Linked DNA regions of Ramlibacter pinisoli. The protein of the gene in region 2 interacts with the protein of the main gene of each other region in a pairwise test. Links are inferred from orthologs where the notes say so. Each region holds a gene or a part of one and is shown on either strand. Other genes may lie near its edges. The genes, in order: glnK, glnL and GON04_RS17065.

What was found.
Region 1: the proteins of glnL (region 2) and glnK interact in binary tests that used the Escherichia coli proteins (3 or more experiments, as listed by UniProt). The link is inferred for Ramlibacter pinisoli from one-to-one orthologs.
Region 3: the proteins of glnL (region 2) and GON04_RS17065 interact in binary tests that used the Escherichia coli proteins (3 or more experiments, as listed by UniProt). The link is inferred for Ramlibacter pinisoli from one-to-one orthologs.

The regions. Positions count from the first base shown.
Region 1 is NZ_WSEL01000002.1:173,816-179,747, reverse strand. The notes cover bases 2,777-5,535. They hold glnK (P-II family nitrogen regulator), read right to left. Parts: upstream 4,446-5,535; coding sequence 4,107-4,445; downstream 2,777-4,106. Other genes in these bases: GON04_RS00870 (YifB family Mg chelatase-like AAA ATPase), read left to right, coding at 5,522-5,535; GON04_RS00875 (TorF family putative porin), read right to left, coding at 4,474-5,295; GON04_RS00885 (ammonium transporter), read right to left, coding at 2,777-4,081. Outside these bases: glycolate oxidase subunit GlcE, read right to left, coding at 1-601; GON04_RS00895 (SMP-30/gluconolactonase/LRE family protein), read right to left, coding at 665-1,567; GON04_RS00890 (hypothetical protein), read left to right, coding at 1,659-2,324; more of GON04_RS00885, read right to left, coding at 2,570-2,776; more of GON04_RS00870, read left to right, coding at 5,536-5,932. UniProt on the Escherichia coli protein: Involved in the regulation of nitrogen metabolism. Regulates the activity of its targets by protein-protein interaction in response to the nitrogen status of the cell.
Region 2 is NZ_WSEL01000003.1:925,250-931,389, forward strand. Bases 3,174-6,140 are described here. They hold glnL (nitrogen regulation protein NR(II)), read right to left. Parts: upstream 5,223-6,140; coding sequence 4,125-5,222; downstream 3,174-4,124. Other genes in these bases: ntrC (nitrogen regulation protein NR(I)), read right to left, coding at 3,174-4,091; GON04_RS05635 (hypothetical protein), read right to left, coding at 5,219-5,716; glnA (type I glutamate--ammonia ligase), read right to left, coding at 5,970-6,140. Outside these bases: GON04_RS05605 (thymidylate synthase), read left to right, coding at 1-519; GON04_RS05610 (dihydrofolate reductase), read left to right, coding at 578-1,087; GON04_RS05615 (DUF4337 domain-containing protein), read left to right, coding at 1,089-1,682; xth (exodeoxyribonuclease III), read left to right, coding at 1,690-2,469; more of ntrC, read right to left, coding at 2,613-3,173.
Region 3 is NZ_WSEL01000009.1:528,840-534,799, forward strand. What follows is about bases 1,682-4,468. They hold GON04_RS17065 (P-II family nitrogen regulator), read right to left. Parts: upstream 3,351-4,468; coding sequence 3,012-3,350; downstream 1,682-3,011. Other genes in these bases: GON04_RS17050 (RDD family protein), read left to right, coding at 1,682-1,966; GON04_RS17055 (diacylglycerol kinase), read left to right, coding at 1,996-2,400; GON04_RS17060 (LOG family protein), read left to right, coding at 2,397-2,987; GON04_RS17070 (NAD+ synthase), read right to left, coding at 3,365-4,468. Outside these bases: GON04_RS17035 (RNA polymerase sigma factor), read left to right, coding at 1-251; GON04_RS17040 (DUF3619 family protein), read left to right, coding at 248-682; GON04_RS17045 (DUF3106 domain-containing protein), read left to right, coding at 697-1,404; more of GON04_RS17050, read left to right, coding at 1,418-1,681; more of GON04_RS17070, read right to left, coding at 4,469-5,029; GON04_RS17075 (GNAT family N-acetyltransferase), read left to right, coding at 5,071-5,960. UniProt on the Escherichia coli protein: P-II indirectly controls the transcription of the glutamine synthetase gene (glnA). P-II prevents NR-II-catalyzed conversion of NR-I to NR-I-phosphate, the transcriptional activator of GlnA. When P-II is uridylylated to P-II-UMP, these events are reversed.

The DNA.
Region 1 (5,932 bases), on a different replicon or contig from region 2:
TCAGCGGCAGCGGCTGGCCGCCCCAGGCGTTCAGGCGCTGCAGGGCCTGCGCCTGCGACAGCTCGAACGCCAGCGTCGCCTCGGCCGGCGCCCGCGCCAGCACCTTGAGGCTCACCTCGACGAGCAGGCCCAGCGTGCCGAGCGCGCCGACCATCAGCCGGGAGACGTCGTAGCCGGCGACGTTCTTCATCACCTGGCCGCCGAACGTGAGCAGCTCGCCCTGGCCGTTGACCAGCGACAGCCCCAGCACGTAGTCGCGCACCGCGCCCACGCTGGCGCGCGCCGGCCCGGACAGGCCGGCCGCCACCATGCCGCCCACCGTGGGCGCGCCGCCGAAGCGTGGCGGCTCGAACGGCAGGCACTGGCCGCGCCCGGCCAGCACGGCTTCGAGCTCGGCCAGCGGCGTGCCGGCCCCCACCGTGACCACCAGCTCGCTCGGCTCGTAGCTGCGGATGCCGGCCAGCCCGCGGGTGTCGAGCAGCTCGCCCTCCAGGCGGTCGCCGTAGAAATCCTTGCTGCCGCCGCCACGCAGGCGCAGCGGCGTGCCGGCCGCGGCCGCCGCACGGATGCGCTCGATGCAGGCAGTGAGGGCGGCTTCCATGCGCCCGATGGTAAGCGCCGCCGCCGAGCCGGCCAGGCGGCCAGCCCCTGAAGTTTTTTGCCGTCAGTCGCTGAAGAAATTGACGGCCAGCCCCGGCACCGCGACCCGGGTCGCCACCACCCGGCCGGACAGCGGGTAGTGCGCCCGTTCGGCCGCCGGCCGGTTGCCGGCGCTGGTGAGGTAGAGCGTGCGCAGGTCGTCGCCGCCGAAGCACGGCATGGTGGGGCAGGGCATCGGCGTCGCCAGCTCCTGCAGCAGCGTGCCGGCCGGCGACAGCTGCACCAGCCGGCCGCCCTCGTAGAGCGCGCACCAGTAGTTGCCGTCGCGGTCGACCGCCGCGCCGTCGGGACGGCCGCCATAGCCCGGCTGGCCGGGCTGCCAGCCGGCCGGCTTGGGCGCGAACTGGTGGAACAGGCGCGGGCGCGCCAGCCGGTTGCCGGCCGCGTCCCAGTCCCAGGCGCGCACGGCATGGGCCTGGGTGTCGGCCCAGTAGACGGTGTCGGCGGCCGGCGACCAGGCCAGCCCGTTGCCGGTGGTGGCCTCGCCGGCCAGCCGCGCCAGGGCCGCGCCGGCCTCCAGGCTGAACAGCTCGGCGCGTGCCGCATGCTTGGGCTCGAACAGCGTGCCGGCCCAGAAGCGGCCGCGCGGGTCGGCCTTGCCGTCGTTGAAGCGCGTGGTGGCCGCGTCGTAGGGCGCCGGCTGCAGCAGCTCGAGGTCGCCGCCCCAGCGGCGCGCGCGGTAGATGCCATCACGCAGCGCGACCACCAGCCCGCCGCTGCGCGCCGGCGCGATGCAGCCGGGATCCTGCGGCACCGGCCAGCTGTCCACGCGGCCATCGGCCGGGTCGACCCGCCGCAGCCGGCGGCCGGGGATGTCGATCCAGTACAGCCGCCGCTCGTGCGGGTGCCAGAACGGCGACTCGCCGAGCTGGTCGGCGGCGTCCACCACGGGCTGCCAGCGCTCCATCACGTGCTCCGTCGAAGTGAGCGGCGATTCTGCCCGCAGCGTCTGCCGATGAGTCCCGCCGCGGGCGACGAGTCGCTACCATGGACCACCGATGACTGCCTCCAGCCCTCCCGAAGCCCGCCTGCTGCGGGTCGAATCGGCCCGCTATGCGCTGCTGCGCCGCCTGGCCGCCGGCATGCGCCACCAGCTGGTCATGCACCTGCAGCCGATCGGCATGGTCACCGAGGTGATGGCGCGCCGGCTGCGCCAGCCCGAGCCCGACCTGGCCCAGTTGCACGACGGCGTGCACAAGGTCAACACCTATTCGCGCGCCGCCGTCGACGCCTGCCTGGACGTGATCACCTGGCTGGCGCCCGACCCGGCCGCCACGCTGTCCGTGGACGCCGCCGCGAAAGAATGCCTGGAGCTGCTGCGCAGCAACCTGAGCTTTCGCGGCTTTGCCCTGCGCAGCGAGGTGCAGGCGCTGCCGCAGCCGGTGGGCCGCACGGCGGTGCGCATGCTGCTGGCCGGCAGCCTGCTCGCCCTCACCGACGCGGCCAAGGCGCCCGCCGACCTGGTGCTCAGCGCCACCGCCGACGAGTACGCGGCCCGCCTCACGATCGAGCTGCGCCCCAGCCAGGCCGACGTCCCGCCGGCCGGCGATCCGCCCTACCGCGCCCTGCGCTGGGAAGAGATCGACGCCATGGCCGACGCCGAGGACGTCCGCATCGAGCGCACGCCCACCTCCGTCACCCTGACCTTCAACGTCCTGGAATAAGCGCTGGATTCAGCCAGGCCGGCGTAGCCGGCGAGCCGTTCGCGCGGAATGCATTGCAGCGCGAACACCCTTTGACCCTGATCCGGCTCCGCCGGTCCAGGGTCAACTGTTTGTAGAGCCACTCGCGAAACGCGCAGCGTTTTGCGAGTGGCGCCCAAAAAAAAGGCCCGCCGAAGCGGGCCGAACATCCAAAGGAGACTCTTGCTTGACAAGCCTGCCTCGGCGCTGCCGCCGCGGCAGCCCGATCAACGGTTGTAGGCGGATTCGCCGTGCGAGGAGATGTCGAGGCCTTCGCGCTCTTCTTCCTCGGTGACCCGCAGGCCGACCACCAGGTCGACGATCTTGTAGGCGACGAAGGCCACCACCGCCGACCAGACGATGGTGGTCAGCACGCCCTGCAGCTGGATCCAGACCTGGCCGCCAATCGAGTAGTCGGGGTTGACCTTGTTGGCCACGTAGTCGTACACGCCCATGCCGCCCAGGGACGGCGAGGCGAACACGCCGGTCATCAGCGCGCCCAGGATGCCGCCCACGCCGTGCACGCCGAACACGTCCAGCGAGTCGTCGGCGCCCAGCAGGCGCTTGAGGCCGTTGACGCCCCACAGGCAGACCAGGCCGGCCAGCAGGCCGATCACGATCGAGCCCATCGGGCCGACGAAGCCGCAGGCCGGGGTGATGGCCACCAGGCCGGCGACGGCGCCGGAGGCGGCGCCCAGCATCGAGGCCTTGCCCTTGGACAGTGCCTCGCCCGAGATCCACGACAGGGTGGCGGCGGCGGTGGCCAGCAGCGTGTTGACGAAGGCCAGGGCGGCGACGCCGTTGGCTTCCAGGTTGGAGCCGGCGTTGAAGCCGAACCAGCCCACCCACAGCATCGCGGCGCCGACCATGGTGAGGGTCAGGCTGTGCGGCGCCAGGGCTTCCTTGCCGTAGCCCACGCGCTTGCCGATCACGTAGGCGCCCACCAGGCCGGCGACACCGGCGTTGATGTGCACCACGGTGCCGCCCGCGAAGTCGAGCGCGCCCTTGGCCCACAGCCAGCCGGCCGCGGCCGTCACGGTGTCGAGCGTCTTGGCGTCGGTGATGGCGTCCGGGCCGTCCCAGTACCAGACCATGTGGGCGATCGGCAGGTAGCTGAACGTGAACCAGATGACGCAGAACAGCAGCACGGCCGAGAACTTGATGCGCTCGGCGAAGGAGCCGACGATCAGCGCGCAGGTGATGGCGGCGAAGGTGGCCTGGAAGGCGACGAACGTAAGCTCGGGGATGACCACGCCCTTGCTGAAGGTCGCGCCCACCGAGTCGGGCGTGATGCCGGCCAGGAACACCTTGCTGAAGCCGCCCATGAACGGACTGCCACCGGTGAACGCCACGCTGTAGCCGTACAGGGCCCACAGCACGTAGATCAGCGCGGTGACGACGAACACCTGCATCAGCACCGACAGCATGTTCTTGCTGCGCACCAGGCCGCCGTAGAACAGGGCCAGGCCGGGGATGGTCATGAAGATGACCAGGGCGGTGGCCACGGTCATCCAGGCGGTGTCACCCTTGTTGGGGACCGGCGCCGACGCCGCGGCTGCGGCGGGTGCCGCGGCGGCAGCGGCCGCGGCCGGCGCAGCCGCCGTGCCTGCAGCGGGAGCGCTCGCATCGGCGGCGGGAGCGGCCGCGGCGGCCGGCGCGGCAGGGGTCTGCGCCAGGGCCGCCACGCTGCCGCCGAGGAGACCCAGCCCGAGGGCGAGGGAAGCGAGTAGCTTTCTCATGGTTGTCTTTTCCTCAGTTGACTGCTTAGAGAGCGTCCTTGCCGGTCTCGCCGGTGCGGATGCGGACGACCTGCTCGAGGTCGTAGACGAAGATCTTCCCGTCACCGATCTTGCCGGTGCGGGCGGCGGCCTCGACCGCCTCGATGACGCGCTCGACGAGGTCGTCGGCGACCGCGGCTTCGATCTTCACCTTGGGCAGGAAGTCGACGACGTATTCGGCGCCGCGGTACAGCTCGGTGTGCCCCTTCTGGCGGCCGAAGCCCTTGACTTCGGTCACGGTGATGCCCTGCACACCGATGCCGGACAGGGCTTCGCGCACTTCGTCCAGCTTGAAGGGCTTGATGATGGCGGTGACGAGTTTCATGCTTGCTCCAGGGCCTCGGAAGGCAGGGTCAGAAAGTCTTGCCGACCGACAGCACCAGCCCGGTCTTGCCGGCGGCCTTGGTCGCGCTCAGGTCGGTGCCGGCATAGCCCTTGTGGGACGTGCCGACGACGGCAGCGGTGAACATGTAGCCGCTGAAGTCCTTGCCCACGCTCAGCTTGTAGTCGCCGACGCTCTTGGGCAGGCTGGCGCCGCCGACGTCGCTGGTCAGCGTGAACTGGCCGTTGTTCTTCAGGGTCAGCAGGCCGTAGTGGGCGCCGACGATGAAGCCGCTGAAGTCCTGGCTGTACGACAGGTCGAGGTAGGTGGTGCCCTTGGTCGACGACAGCGCGGTGCCGCCGATCTCGCCGGTCACCGTGGCGAGCTGGAAGTAGTCGTCGATCGCGTAGTACAGCTTGCCGGAGAAGGGGCCGTAGGACAGGCCGGCGTAGATCTCCTTGTTGTCGATCTTGGTCCCCAGGCCGGTGGTGGCGGCGGTGTCCTTGCCGCTCTTCGGGTAGTAGTAGTAGATCGCGCCGAGGTCGTAGCCCACGCCGCTGAACTCGCCCTTGTAGCCGCCGTAGAAGTCCATCTCGAGGCTGGCGCCGTTGTACAGCGTGTCCTTGACGTTGGAGTTCCAGTTGCCGACATAGAAGCCGGACTTGTGGGCGATGTCGAACCCGCCCTGCAGCGCCGGGCCGTAGTTGGTCTGGGTGAAGCCGCGGAACCGGTAGTCGGATGCCAGCGTCACGTTGCCCGTGACCGTCCAGTCGGGCTCGGGCGCCTTCGTCTGGGCGAAGGCGGCGCCCGACAGCACCAATGAGGACAGCAGCACGGTGGTTTTGAAATTCATGGGGTTCTCGCTCCGTCTTGGTAAAAAAAGGTTGCTGGCGACCCTCTAAGCAGGACGCGTGCCAAATGTCACAAGGGATGGCGCGACTGTCGGCCGGGCCGTGCCGCGAGCCGTTGCAGGGCCTCGGAGACGGCTCAACCAGCCGTTTTGCACCGTCCGAGTGCGTTCTTGTTTTTCCTGGCGTGCACCACGGACAGCCACGCACCCAAACAGGGAGGGACCTGGCATGAGCTTGTCTTTGGTGCGCAGCCGCGCACTGCTGGGGCTCGAGGCCGCGCAAGTCACGGTCGAGGTGCATCTGGCCTGCGGCCTGCCCAGCTTCACGCTGGTCGGGCTGGCCGATGTCGAGGTCAAGGAGGCGCGCGAGCGGGTGCGCTCCGCCCTGCTGACCTGCGGCCTGGACTTCCCGCACGACCGCCGCATCACCGTCAACCTGGCGCCGGCCGACCTGCCCAAGGACTCGGGCCGGTTCGACCTGCCGATCGCGCTCGGCATCCTGGCCGCCAGCGGCCAGCTCGACGGCGCGGCCCTCGACGGCTTCGAGTTCGCCGGCGAGCTCTCGCTGTCCGGCGAATTGCGGCCGGTGCGCGGCGCGCTGGCCATGAGCCTGGCGCTGCGCGCCGGCGCCAGCGGCACC
Region 2 (6,140 bases):
GTGTACGGCGTGCAGTGGCGCAGCTGGCCCACGCCGGATGGCGGCCAGATCGACCAGATCGCCGAGGCGGTGAAGACCATCCGCACCAACCCGGATTCGCGCCGCATCATCGTCAGCGCCTGGAACGTGGCCGACCTGCCGAAGATGGCGCTGGCGCCCTGCCACGCGTTCTTCCAGTTCTACGTGGCGGACGGCAAGCTGTCGTGCCAGCTGTACCAGCGCAGCGCCGACATCTTCCTGGGCGTGCCGTTCAACATCGCCAGCTACGCCCTGCTCACCCACATGATGGCGCAGCAGTGCGACCTGGGCGTGGGCGACTTCATCTGGACCGGCGGCGACTGCCACATCTACAGCAACCACGACGAGCAGGTGCAGCTGCAGCTGTCGCGCCAGCCCTTCCCCTACCCGGTGCTCAAGATCCACCGCAAGCCGGCCTCCATCTTCGACTACCGCTTCGAGGACTTCGAGGTGCAGGAGTACCAGTGCCACGGCGCCATCAAGGCGCCCGTGGCGGTATGAACAGCCCGGCCGCCGCCAAGGCCCAGGGCACCGCAGCGCGCCGCGCGCAGGGGATGCGATGACCACCGCGACGCTCGGCCTGATCTACGCCCGCGCCGCCAACGGCGTGATCGGCCGCGACGGCGGCCTGCCTTGGCACCTGCCCGAGGACCTGGCCCACTTCAAGGCCGTGACCCTGGGCGCGCCGGTGATCATGGGCCGCAAGACCTGGGATTCGCTGCCGCCGAAGTTCCGGCCGTTGCCGGGCCGGCGCAACATCGTCGTGACGCGGCAGGCGGATTGGACCGCCGGCGGGGCCGAACGGGCCGCTTCGCTCGAGCAGGCGGTCGCTCTGTGCCACGATGTGCCGCGCGCCTGGGTCATCGGCGGCGCCGAGCTGTATGCGCAGGCGGAGCCGCTGGCCCAGGTGGCGGAAGTCACCGAGATCGACCAGGCGTTCGACGGCGATGCCCGGGCGCCGACGCTGGGGCCGGGCTGGCGGGAAGTGTCCCGCGCCCGTCACGTCGCGGCCTCGGGGCTGGCCTACAGTTTCGTCACCTACCACCACGCCACCCACGGAGGGCACTGACATGTCCGGAGCCGGTTTCCACGTCCACGGTCCCCACGACCACGAGCTCGAGCACGCCACCCACCACGCCGCCGAAAGCCACGGCGCCGGCGGCATGGTCAACCAGGTCGCCATGTTCACGGCCGTCATCGCCACGGTCGGCGCGATCTTCGCGTACATGGGCGGCGCCACCCAGGCCAATGCCGGGCTGTACAAGAACAACGCCGCGATCAAGAAGACCGAGGCGTCCAACCAGTGGAACTACTTCCAGGCCAAGAGCACGAAGCAGTCGCTGGCCGAGGTGTCGCGCGACCTCGCTCCCACGGAGGCGGACAAGGCCAAGTACCAGGCCAAGATCGACCGCTACGAGAAGGAGAAGAAGGAGATCGAGACCGAGGCGCGCAAGATCGAGGATGACGCCAAGGCCTGGGATGCGAAGAGCGATGCCCAGATGCACGAGCACCACCGCTGGGCGCAGGCCACCACCGCGCTGCAGGTGGCGATCGCGCTGGCCGCCATCGCGCTGCTCACGCGCAAGAAGTGGCTCGAGTGGGGCATGTTCGGCATGGGCGCGATCGGTGTCGGCATCGGCGCGCTGGCGCTGCTGCACATCTGAACCGCGCATGAAGATCACGACCTGGAACGTCAATTCGCTCACCGCGCGCCTGCAGCACGTGCTGGACTGGCTGGCCGCCAACCCGGTCGACGTGCTGTGCCTGCAGGAGCTCAAGCTCACCGACGACAAGTTCCCGCTGGAGGCGATCCGCGCCGCCGGCTACCCGCACTGCGCGGTGTTCGGCCAGAAGACGTACAACGGCGTCGCCGTCCTCAGCCGCACCGAGCTGCGCGACGTCGCGAGGAACATCGCCGGCTTCGAGGACGAGCATTCGCGCGTGATCAGTGCCACGGTGGACGGCCCGTCCGGTGCGCTGCGGGTGGTGAACGGCTACTTCGTCAACGGGCAGGCACCCGGCACGGACAAGTTCGCCTACAAGATGAACTGGCTGGGCGCCCTCAACCAGTACGTCTGCGGTGAACTCCAGCAGCACCCGCACCTGGTGCTGCTGGGCGACTTCAACATCGCCCCCGAAGACCGCGACTCGTTCGACCCGGACGGACTGCGCGACACCATCCACCACACCCGCGAGGAGCGCGAGCACTTCCAGAAGCTGCTGGGCCTGGGCCTGTGCGACAGCTTCCGCCTGTTCGAGCAGCCGGACAGGAGCTACAGCTGGTGGGACTACCGGATGCTGGGCTACCAGAAGAACCGCGGCCTGCGCATCGACCACGTGCTGGTGAGCGAAGCCCTCAAGCCGCAGGTGCGGGCCTGCACCATCGACCGCACGCCCCGCAAGTGGAAGCAGCCCAGCGACCACGCGCCGGTGACGATCGAACTGGGCTGACGAGCGGGCCCTTCCCCGCGGCGCAGGACGCCCTCACGGAGCGGGAAACGTCCTGACTCCCAAACCCCACTGATCTGCCCCCCTCCCCCTCGGGGGAGAGGGATGGGGAGTGGGGGTTCCTGCCTGGGTCTGCGGTCTTTCGGCTATTCCAGCCCCAGTTCCTGGATCTTTCTCGTGATGGTGTTGCGGCCGATGCCCAGCTTCTGGGCCGCTTCGATGCGGCGGCCGCGGGTGTTGGCCAGCGCCGTCAGGATGAGGCGCGACTCGAAGCGGCGGGTGAGCTCGTCCCAGACGTCGTGGCGGCCGGCGACCAGCAGCTCCATGGCCTCGGCCTCCAGGCCGCTCTCCCAGGTGCCGGCCGGGCCGGCCGGCGGCAGGTTCGCCGGCGCCAGGGCGGGCGCCTCGCCGGCGGGCCGGACCAGGTCGGCCGGGGCGGCGGCGCGCGGCGCGGTTTCGGCGGCGCCGGCCACCTCGGGCGGCAGGTCCTTGGGCTCGATCAGCTGCGCGGGCGCCATGACGGTGAGCCAGTGGCAGATGTTCTCGAGCTGGCGCACGTTGCCGGGGAAACCGAAGCCGGTGAGCCGGACGACGGCGGCGTCGGAGATGCGCTTGGGTTCCACGCCCAGCTGCTTGGCCGAGGCCTGCAGGAAGTGGCGCGCCAGCATCGGGATGTCCTCGCGCCGCTCGCGCAGGGCAGGCAGGCGCAGCCGGATGACGTTCAGGCGGTGGAACAGGTCCTCCCGGAACGCGCCTTCCTTGACGCGCTGCTCCAGGTCCTGGTGGGTGGCCGCGATGACGCGCACGTTGGCCTTGACGGCGTTGTGGCCGCCCACGCGGTAGAAGTGCCCGTCGGACAACACGCGCAGCAGGCGCGTCTGGAGGTCGAACGGCATGTCGCCGATCTCGTCGAGGAACAGCGTGCCGCCCTCGGCCTGCTCGAAGCGGCCGCGGCGCATGGTCTGCGCACCGGTGAAAGCGCCCCGCTCGTGGCCGAACAGCTCGCTCTCCAGCAGGTCCTTGGGGATGGCCGCCGTGTTGATGGCGACGAAGGGGCCGGTGGCACGGGGTGAATGCTTGTGCAGCGCGCGCGCCACCAGCTCCTTGCCGGTGCCCGACTCGCCGGTGATCATGACCGTGACATTGCTCTGGGACAGCCGGCCGATGGCGCGGAACACGTCCTGCATGGCGGGCGCCTGGCCCAGCATCTCGGGCGTGGCGGCCATGCGCTCCTCGGCCACCTCCTCGCGCTGGCTCTCCTCCACCGCGCGCCGGATCAGCTCGATGGCCTTGGGCAGGTCGAACGGCTTGGGCAGGTACTCGAACGCGCCGCCCTGGAACGCCGAGACGGCGCTGTCCAGGTCGGAGAAGGCCGTCATGATGATGACGGGCAGCCCCGGGTGCTTTTCCTTGACCTTGGAGAGCAGGTCCAGGCCGCTGCCACCGGGCATGCGGATGTCGCTCACCAGGATCTGCGGGCCCTGCTCGTCGTTGGCGCTCTCGAGGGCCTGCAGCACCTCGCGGGCATTGGTGAAGCTGCGCGTGGGCAGCTCTTCTCGCAACAGCGCTTTCTCCAGCACGAAGCGAATGGATTGGTCATCGTCAACGATCCAGATCGGCTTCATGGAGCTTGTGGTCACCTCAGGTCATTCCGTCAACTAGGGCAGTGGGATGAGGATCTTGAAATCCGTCCTCCCCGGGACACTGTCGCATTCGATCAGCCCATGGTGCTGCTGAACGAAGGTCTGCGCGAGCGTGAGACCCAACCCCGAACCGCCCTCCCGTCCCGATACCAGCGGGTAGAAGATCCGGTCCTGCAGGGACGGGGGCACGCCAGGCCCGTTGTCGATGACATGCAATTCCAGTGCCAGTCGGTAGCGTTGCTTGCCGAAAGTGACCTGCCGCGCGACCCGGGTGCGGAACACCAGCTCCGCGTCGCCCGCCGCCATGCGCTCGGACAGCGCCTGGCAGGCGTTGTGGGCGATGTTCAGCACCGCCTGGATCAGCTGTTCGCGGTCGCCGCGGAATTCCGGCAGCGAGGTGTCGTACTCGCGCACGACCCGCAGCCCGCGCGGGAACTCGGCCAGGATCAGCGAGCGCACGCGCTCGCAGACCTCGTGGATGTTGACGTCGCCCACCACGTGGGGACGGCGGTGCGGTGCCAGCAGGCGATCGACCAGGGTCTGCAGCCGGTCGGCCTCGTGGATGATGACCCGCGTGTACTCCTTCAGGTCGCGCGACTGCATCTCCATCTCGAGCAGTTGCGCCGCGCCACGGATGCCGCCCAGCGGGTTCTTGATCTCGTGCGCCAGGTTCCGGATGAGCTCCTTGTTCGCCTGCGCCTGGTCCATCAGGCGCTCCTCGCGCTCCTGGCGGGCCTGCTGCTCGAGCGGAAGCAACTCGATGACGATCTCGCCGGGGCGGTCGGTCTGGGCCACCACCACGTGCACCGGCAGCGGCTCGGCGCCGTGCCGCAGCAGCCAGGCGTCGTAGCGCAGCGCCGCGAACTCGTTGCTGCCGGCGCCTTCCAGCGCGGTGCGCAGCAGCTGCGGTTCGGTGAAGCAGGCGGGGAAGCTCGACCCCTCGATGGTGCGGCGCGAGGTGCCGAGGGCGTCCTCGAGGGCGGCGTTGGCGAACAGCACCGCGCCGTCGTGGGCGACCACCGCCACCAGCGTGGCGAGCAGGTCGAAGGCCAGGAACCGCGCCTGGACGGAAGGGGGCGGCGTGGAGGCGGGTGCCCGGCGGCCCGGCGTCACTTGGCCGCGGGCAGGCGGCCCAGCTCGCGCTGGATGCCGGCGATGTCGCTCTCGTTGCGGGCCAGGCTGGCCTTGAGTTCGGCCACCCGATCGAGGTACTTCTGGTAGTTGCGCGCCTCGGGACCCTGCTTCTCGGGCTCGCCGTTGTTGTATTCCTTCTGCAGCTCGGCCTGGCGGGACTGCGCCTTCTTCAGTTCGGCCTCCAGGATCTGGCGGGCGTCGGAATCGCGCGCCTTCTGCTCGGCCGAATCGAGGCGGTTGCTGCCGGCCGCCGGCACCGCGGTTGCGACGCGGACGGCATTGGCGTTGCCGTTGACGCGGGTGCCCTCCACGACGGTGACGTTGCCGCCCTCGACCAGCTTGCAGCCCTGCGCCTGCGCGTGATGGGCGTCGTTCGTGTACGTGTTGCCGCAACGCCAGATGCGGCTTTGCGCGTGGGCCGGCAACGCGGCGGCAAACAGGGCGACGAGCGAGAGGGTGAGGGCCGGATTCATGGGAGGTGCTCCTTGCACGGGTGGGCGCAAGACGGTCTGCCAGTATGGCTGAACTGATCAGAATGTCCAAGCAACCCCATGATTCGCAACGGAAAATCGCCCGCGGGGGCGCGCCGGCGACAGCGGCGTCGCGCCGAGGGAACGGCGCCGTGCAGTGCCCGGGCAAGGGGCGGGCCCGGAAACGAAAAAGGGACGGCGCGGGCCGTCCCTTTTCTGCGACAGACTGGCTGGATATCCAGCCCGCCGGCAGCCGTCAGAGGCTGTAGTACATGTCGAACTCGATCGGGTGCGTCGTCATGCGGAAGCGGGTGACTTCCTGCATCTTCAGCTCGATGTAGGCATCGATCATGGAGTCGGTGAACACGCCGCCCTTGGTCAGGAACGAACGGCCCTTGTCCAGGTACTCGAGCGCCTGGTCGAGGCT
Region 3 (5,960 bases), on a different replicon or contig from region 2:
ACGACTCTCAGCAGTCGGAGAGCGCCGAGGACGCCACCCGCCGGGCTCAGATCTTGCGAGAGATCGAGACGGAGATCCAGGCCCTGCCCACGCGTCAACGCGAAGCATTCCTGATGCGTTACTGGGAGGACATGGACGTGGCCGAGACGGCGACGGCCATGGGCTGTTCCGAGGGCAGTGTCAAGACGCACTGCTCGCGGGCAGTCCAGGCCCTCAGCAAGGCACTGAAGGCAAAGGGATTACAACTATGACGAACACCGCCCCCACGCTGGCACTCACCCGCCAGGACCAGTTCGGCCGCCGCGTGGCGGCCCGGCTGGACGAGGGCGCCTCGCAGTTGCCCCACGACCTGGGCGAGCGGCTGCGCGCCGCCCGCATGCAGGCCGTCGCCCGCCGCAAGGTCTCCAGCCTCCAGCCGGTGCGCACCGGCGTCGTGGCCGTGTCGGCCGGTGGCCAGGCCACCCTGGGCGGCGGCGACGACAACCTCAGCCTCTGGCAGCGCATCGCTTCCGCCTTGCCGCTCATCGTCCTGCTCGCCGGCCTGGTGACCATCCACGTCGTCCAGAACGAGCGCCGGGCACGGGAGCTGGCCGACGTCGACGCCGCCCTCCTCATCGACGACCTGCCCCCGTCCGCCTACGCGGACCCCGGTTTCGTCCAATTCCTGAAGGCCGGCGACTGAAGGCGGGCTCGCGCATGCAGGGCCACCCCGCTTCCCCTCTCCCGGCTGTCGACCGCCGGCTCCCGCTGCTCGCCCTGACTGCCAGCCTGGTGCTGGGAGCCGCCGTGGCCTGGCACGGCCCGGCCGCCGCCCAGCAACCGCAGCCATCGGCCGGCCCGCAAGCCCTGGCGCCTGCCGCACCGCGGCCGCAAGCTGGCCGTCCGGTGTCGCGCGCCGTCGACACCAAGCCTGCCTGGACCGAGCTCACGGCCGACCAGCAGCAGGCGCTCAAGCCGCTGGCCGCCCAGTGGCCCACGCTCAGCGAGCCGCAGAAGCGCAAGTGGATCGCCATGTCCGGCAACTACCGGGCGCTCCCCCCGGCCGAGCAGGACAAGCTCCACAGCCGCATGACCGAGTGGGTCGCCCTCAGCCCGCAGCAGCGCACCCAGGCCCGCCTGAACTTCGGCGAGGCCAAGGGCCTGTCGCCCGATGACAAGAAGGCCAAGTGGGAGGCCTACCAGGCGCTGTCGCCCGAGGAAAAGCACAAGCTTGCCGCCGGCGCCGGCGGCAAGACCCCTCCCACCGCCGCGGCCGTGCGCCCCGTGCCAGCCCAGAAGCTCGCCAACGTGCCGCGCGGCAGCGCCGACGCCAAGGCGCCGCGCATCGTCGCCGGCCCGCTCGCGGAAGCCCATCCGCCGCACCAGCCGGCGCCGCATGGCGTGCCAGGCCCCCAGGCCAACTGATTTCCCTGCCCGGATGACCGAATCGCCGAAGCACCCCGGCAGCGCGGCAGCGCCCGCCCCCATCGCCCCCGACCTCACCGCGCCGCCGCTGCCCCGCCGCATGGCGGCCTGGCTGTATGAAGGCATGCTGCTGTTCGCCGTGGTCTTCGTCGCCGGCTGGCTGTTCAGCACCCTGGCGCAGGTGCGCAGCGGCATGGACTCCCGCCGCCCCCTCCTGCAGGCGTTCCTGTTCGTGGTGTTCGGCATCTACTTCGCGGCGTTCTGGAGTCGCGGCCAGACCCTGGCCATGAAGACCTGGCACATCCGGGTGGTCGACACCGCCGGCCGGCCGCTGTCGCAAGGCCGTGCGGTGCTGCGCTACATCTGCTGCTGGCTCTGGTTCCTGCCGCCGCTGGCCGCGCTGGCGCCGCTCAACCTGCCCGGCGCCCAGGACGCGGTCATCGTGGCCGGTTGGGTCGCCGTCTGGGCCATCCTGAGCCGCTTCCACCCCCAGCGCCAGTTCTGGCACGACGCGCTAGCCGGCACGCGCCTCGTGGCGGCTCCGCCGCTGCCCAAGCGCTGACCTCCACCCGAGTCGTGGAAAATCGGGGAATGTCCAGCCGCCCCGATGCCCTGCCACCCGCCAATCCGCAGAAGCTGCGAACCGGCCTGAGCCGCGTCTGGCACGCGGCCGGCTATTCGCTGGAGGGGCTGCGCGCCGGCTGGGGCGAGACCGCCTTCCGCCAGGAATCCATGGCAGCGCTGGTCCTGCTGCCGCTGGCGTTCTGGATCGGCCGCGGATGGGTCCAGGTCGCGCTGCTGGCTGGCTCGGTCCTGCTGGTGATGATCGTCGAGCTGCTCAACACGGGCCTGGAGGCGGTCGTCGACCGCATCGGGCCGGAGTGGCACGACCTGTCCAAGCGGGCGAAGGACATGGGCAGTGCCGCCGTCCTGCTGGCCCTGCTGCTGGCGCTGGGCATCTGGACCGCCGCCATCGTCGAAAGGTTCGCCGGATGAGCGCCCCGCCCTTTTCCGTCTGCGTCTACTGCGGCTCGCGCAACGGCGTCGACGAGCCCTACGTGCGGGCCGCCCGCGAGGTCGGCCGCTGGATCGGCGAGCGCGGCGGCCAGCTGGTGTACGGAGGCGGCACCAACGGCCTGATGGGCACGGTGGCGCAGGCCACGATGGCGACCGGCGGCAGCGTCGTGGGCATCATCCCGCAGGCGCTGGTCGACAAGGAGTGGGCCAAGCGCGACGTGACCGAGCTGCACATCGTCGAGACCATGCACGACCGCAAGCGGATGATGGCCGAGCGGGCGGGCTCGTTCCTGGCGCTGGCCGGCGGCATCGGCACGCTGGAAGAGCTCTTCGAGGTGTGGACGTGGCGCCAGCTGGGCTACCACGACAAGCCGGTCGGCATCCTGGACACCGCGGGCTACTACCAGCCCCTGCTGGCCTTCCTCGGCGAAAGCGTGAACAAGGGCTTCATGAACGACTGGCAGATGGACCTGGTGCGGGTGGGCAGCGAAGCGCCCGCACTGCTCGAGGCCATCGTCGATGCCTCCCTGGGCGCCGGCGCGCCGTCGGACTTCAGCCAGATCTGAGGCCGCGCTGCGGCGGCCGTCGGCTCAGATGGCCGACTCGTCGGCCTCGCCGGTGCGGATGCGCACCACGCGTTCGATGCTGGTGATGAAGATCTTGCCGTCGCCGATCTTGCCGGTGCGGGCCGCCTTCACGATGCCGTCGACGCAGCGTTCGACGTCGTCGTCCTTGACCACCACCTCGACCTTCACCTTGGGCAGGAAGTCGACCACGTACTCGGCCCCGCGATAGAGCTCGGTGTGGCCCTTCTGGCGGCCGAAGCCCTTGACCTCGGTGACGGTGAGCCCGGTGACGCCGCACTCGGCGAGCGCCTCGCGCACCTCCTCGAGCTTGAACGGTTTGACGATGGCGGTGATCTGCTTCATGTGCTCTGTGTCCCCTACGCTCTGAACTTGCCGGTAATAGGATAGCGCCAATCCTTGCCGAAGCCCCGGTGGCTGACCCGGATGCCCACCGGCGCCTGGCGGCGCTTGTATTCATTGATGCGCACCAGGCGCGCCACCCGCTCGACCACCGCGCGGTCGAAACCCTCGGCCACGATCTCGTCGACGCCCTGGTCGTCCTCCATGTAGCGCGCCAGGATGGCGTCCAGCACGTCGTAGGGCGGCAGGCTGTCCTGGTCGGTCTGGTCGGGCCGCAGTTCCGCGCTGGGCGGCCGGGTGATGATGCGCTCGGGAATGGGGTTGGCGCCGGTGCCGTACGGGTCGTTCGCGTTGCGCCAGCGGGCCAGCCGGAACACCGAGGTCTTGAGCACGTCCTTGATCACGGCGAACCCGCCCGCCATGTCGCCGTACAGCGTGCAGTAGCCGGTGGCCATCTCGCTCTTGTTGCCGGTGGTCAGCACGATGCTGCCAAACTTGTTCGACAGGGCCATCAGCAGCACGCCGCGGATGCGGGCCTGGATGTTCTCCTCGGTGGCGTCCTCGGGCAGGCCCCGGAATTCGCCGGCGAGCGCGGCCTTGAAGGCCTCGAACTGGGGCACGATGGAGATCTCGTCGTAGCGCACGCCCAGCCGCGCCGCCATGTCGCGGGCGTCGATCCAGGAGATGTCGGCCGTGTAGGGCGACGGCATCATCACCGCGCGCACCTTGTCCTTGCCCAGGGCGTCGACCGCGATCGCCAGCACCAGCGCCGAATCGATGCCGCCCGACAGGCCCAGCAGCACACTGGGAAAGCCGTTCTTGCCGATGTAGTCGCGCACGCCCAGCACCAGGGCGTCCCAGAGATCGGCCTCGGGCTCGCGCGCCATCGCCAGGGTGGAGGCGAGCGTCACACCGCCGGCGGTGCGGTCGGCCGTCACGTCGAACAGGGTCTCGCGAAAGGACGGGGCGCGTCCCGCCAGTTCCCCGTCGGCGGCGAGGGCGAACGAGCCCCCGTCGAACACCACCTCGTCCTGGCCGCCCACCAGGTGCGCGTACACCAGAGGCAGGTTCACGGCGCGGGCCCGGTCGGCCATGCGCGCGACGCGTTCACCGCCCTTGCCGACGTGGAAGGGAGACGCGTTGACCACCACCAGTATCTCGGCCCCGGCCTCGCGCGCCAGCGCCGCCGGTTCGTCGAACCAGGCGTCCTCGCAGATCAGCAGACCCACGTTGATGCCCTCGACGTCGAACACGCAGGTGCCGCGCCCGGGCGTGAAGTACCGGCGCTCGTCGAAGACCTGGTAGTTGGGCAGCTCGCGCTTGGCGTAGCTCTCGAGCACGCGACCTTCCTTGAGGACGCTGGCCATGTTCAGCCGGCGCTGCACCTGCACCGACTTGCTGCGCACGTCGCCCCCGACGGGGTGGCCGACGACCACATGCAGGCCTTCCAACCCCGCCAGCTCGCGGGCCACCGTTTTGACGGCATCATCACAGGCAGCGATGAAGGCCGGCCGCAGGAACAGGTCTTCGGCGGGATAGCCGCAGATCGACAGTTCCGGGGTGAGGACGAGACGGGCGCCCTGCGCGTAGGCGTGGCGGGCGGCGTCGATGATCTTCTGCGCGTTGCCCGGCATGTCGCCCACTACCAAGTTGAGCTGGGCGATGCAGATGTGAAGGGCCATTGTCAGCAGTGAAAAACGACCCGGACGATTATGTCATCCGCATGCACGCCTCGCCGGCAGAGATCCCGGCGCGGGACTGGAACGAACTGCTCGCGCAGCAGGACGCGCCGACGCCGTTCATGCGCCACGAGTACCTGTGCGCCCTGCAGGACAGCGGCAGCGCGACGCCCGAGACGGGCTGGCAGTCCAGCTTCGTGACGCTGCGGCGCGGCGGGACGCTGCTGGCGGCCTGCGCGCTGTATGGCAAGAGCCATTCCTACGGCGAGTACGTGTTCGACTGGGCCTGGGCCAACGCCCACGAGCAGCACGGACTGGCCTACTACCCCAAGGGACTGGTCGCCGTGCCGTTCACGCCGGTGCCCGGCTCGCGCCTGCTGGCACGCGACGACAACGCGCGGCGCGTGCTGGCCGAGGGGCTGGTGCAGCTGTGCCGGCAGCAGGAGCTGTCGTCGCTGCACCTGCTGTTCCTGTCCGACGCCGACGTGCGCGCCTGCGAGGCCGCGGGCCTGATGGCCCGGCACACTGTCCAGTTCCACTGGATGAGCCAGGGCTGGCCCACGTTCGATGCCTTCCTGGCCAGCCTGGCGCAGGACAAGCGCAAGAAGATCCGGCAGGAACGGCGCAAGGTGCAGGAGGCGGGCGTCACCTTCCGGGCACTGCACGGCGCGCAGATCCGGCAGGCCGACTGGGACTTCTTCTACCGCTGCTACGAACGCACCTACCGCGAGCACGGCAACCCGCCCTACCTGAAGCGGGCGTTCTTCCGCACCATGGCGCGGGACCTGCCCGACAACTGGCTGCTGTTCATCGCGCAGCGCGCGGGCCGGGACATCGCCTGCAGCCTCATCGCCCTGGGCAACGGCCCCGACGGGCGTCCGGACGTGGCCTACGGCCGCTACTGGGGCGCGCTCGAACGCGTCGACTGCCTGCA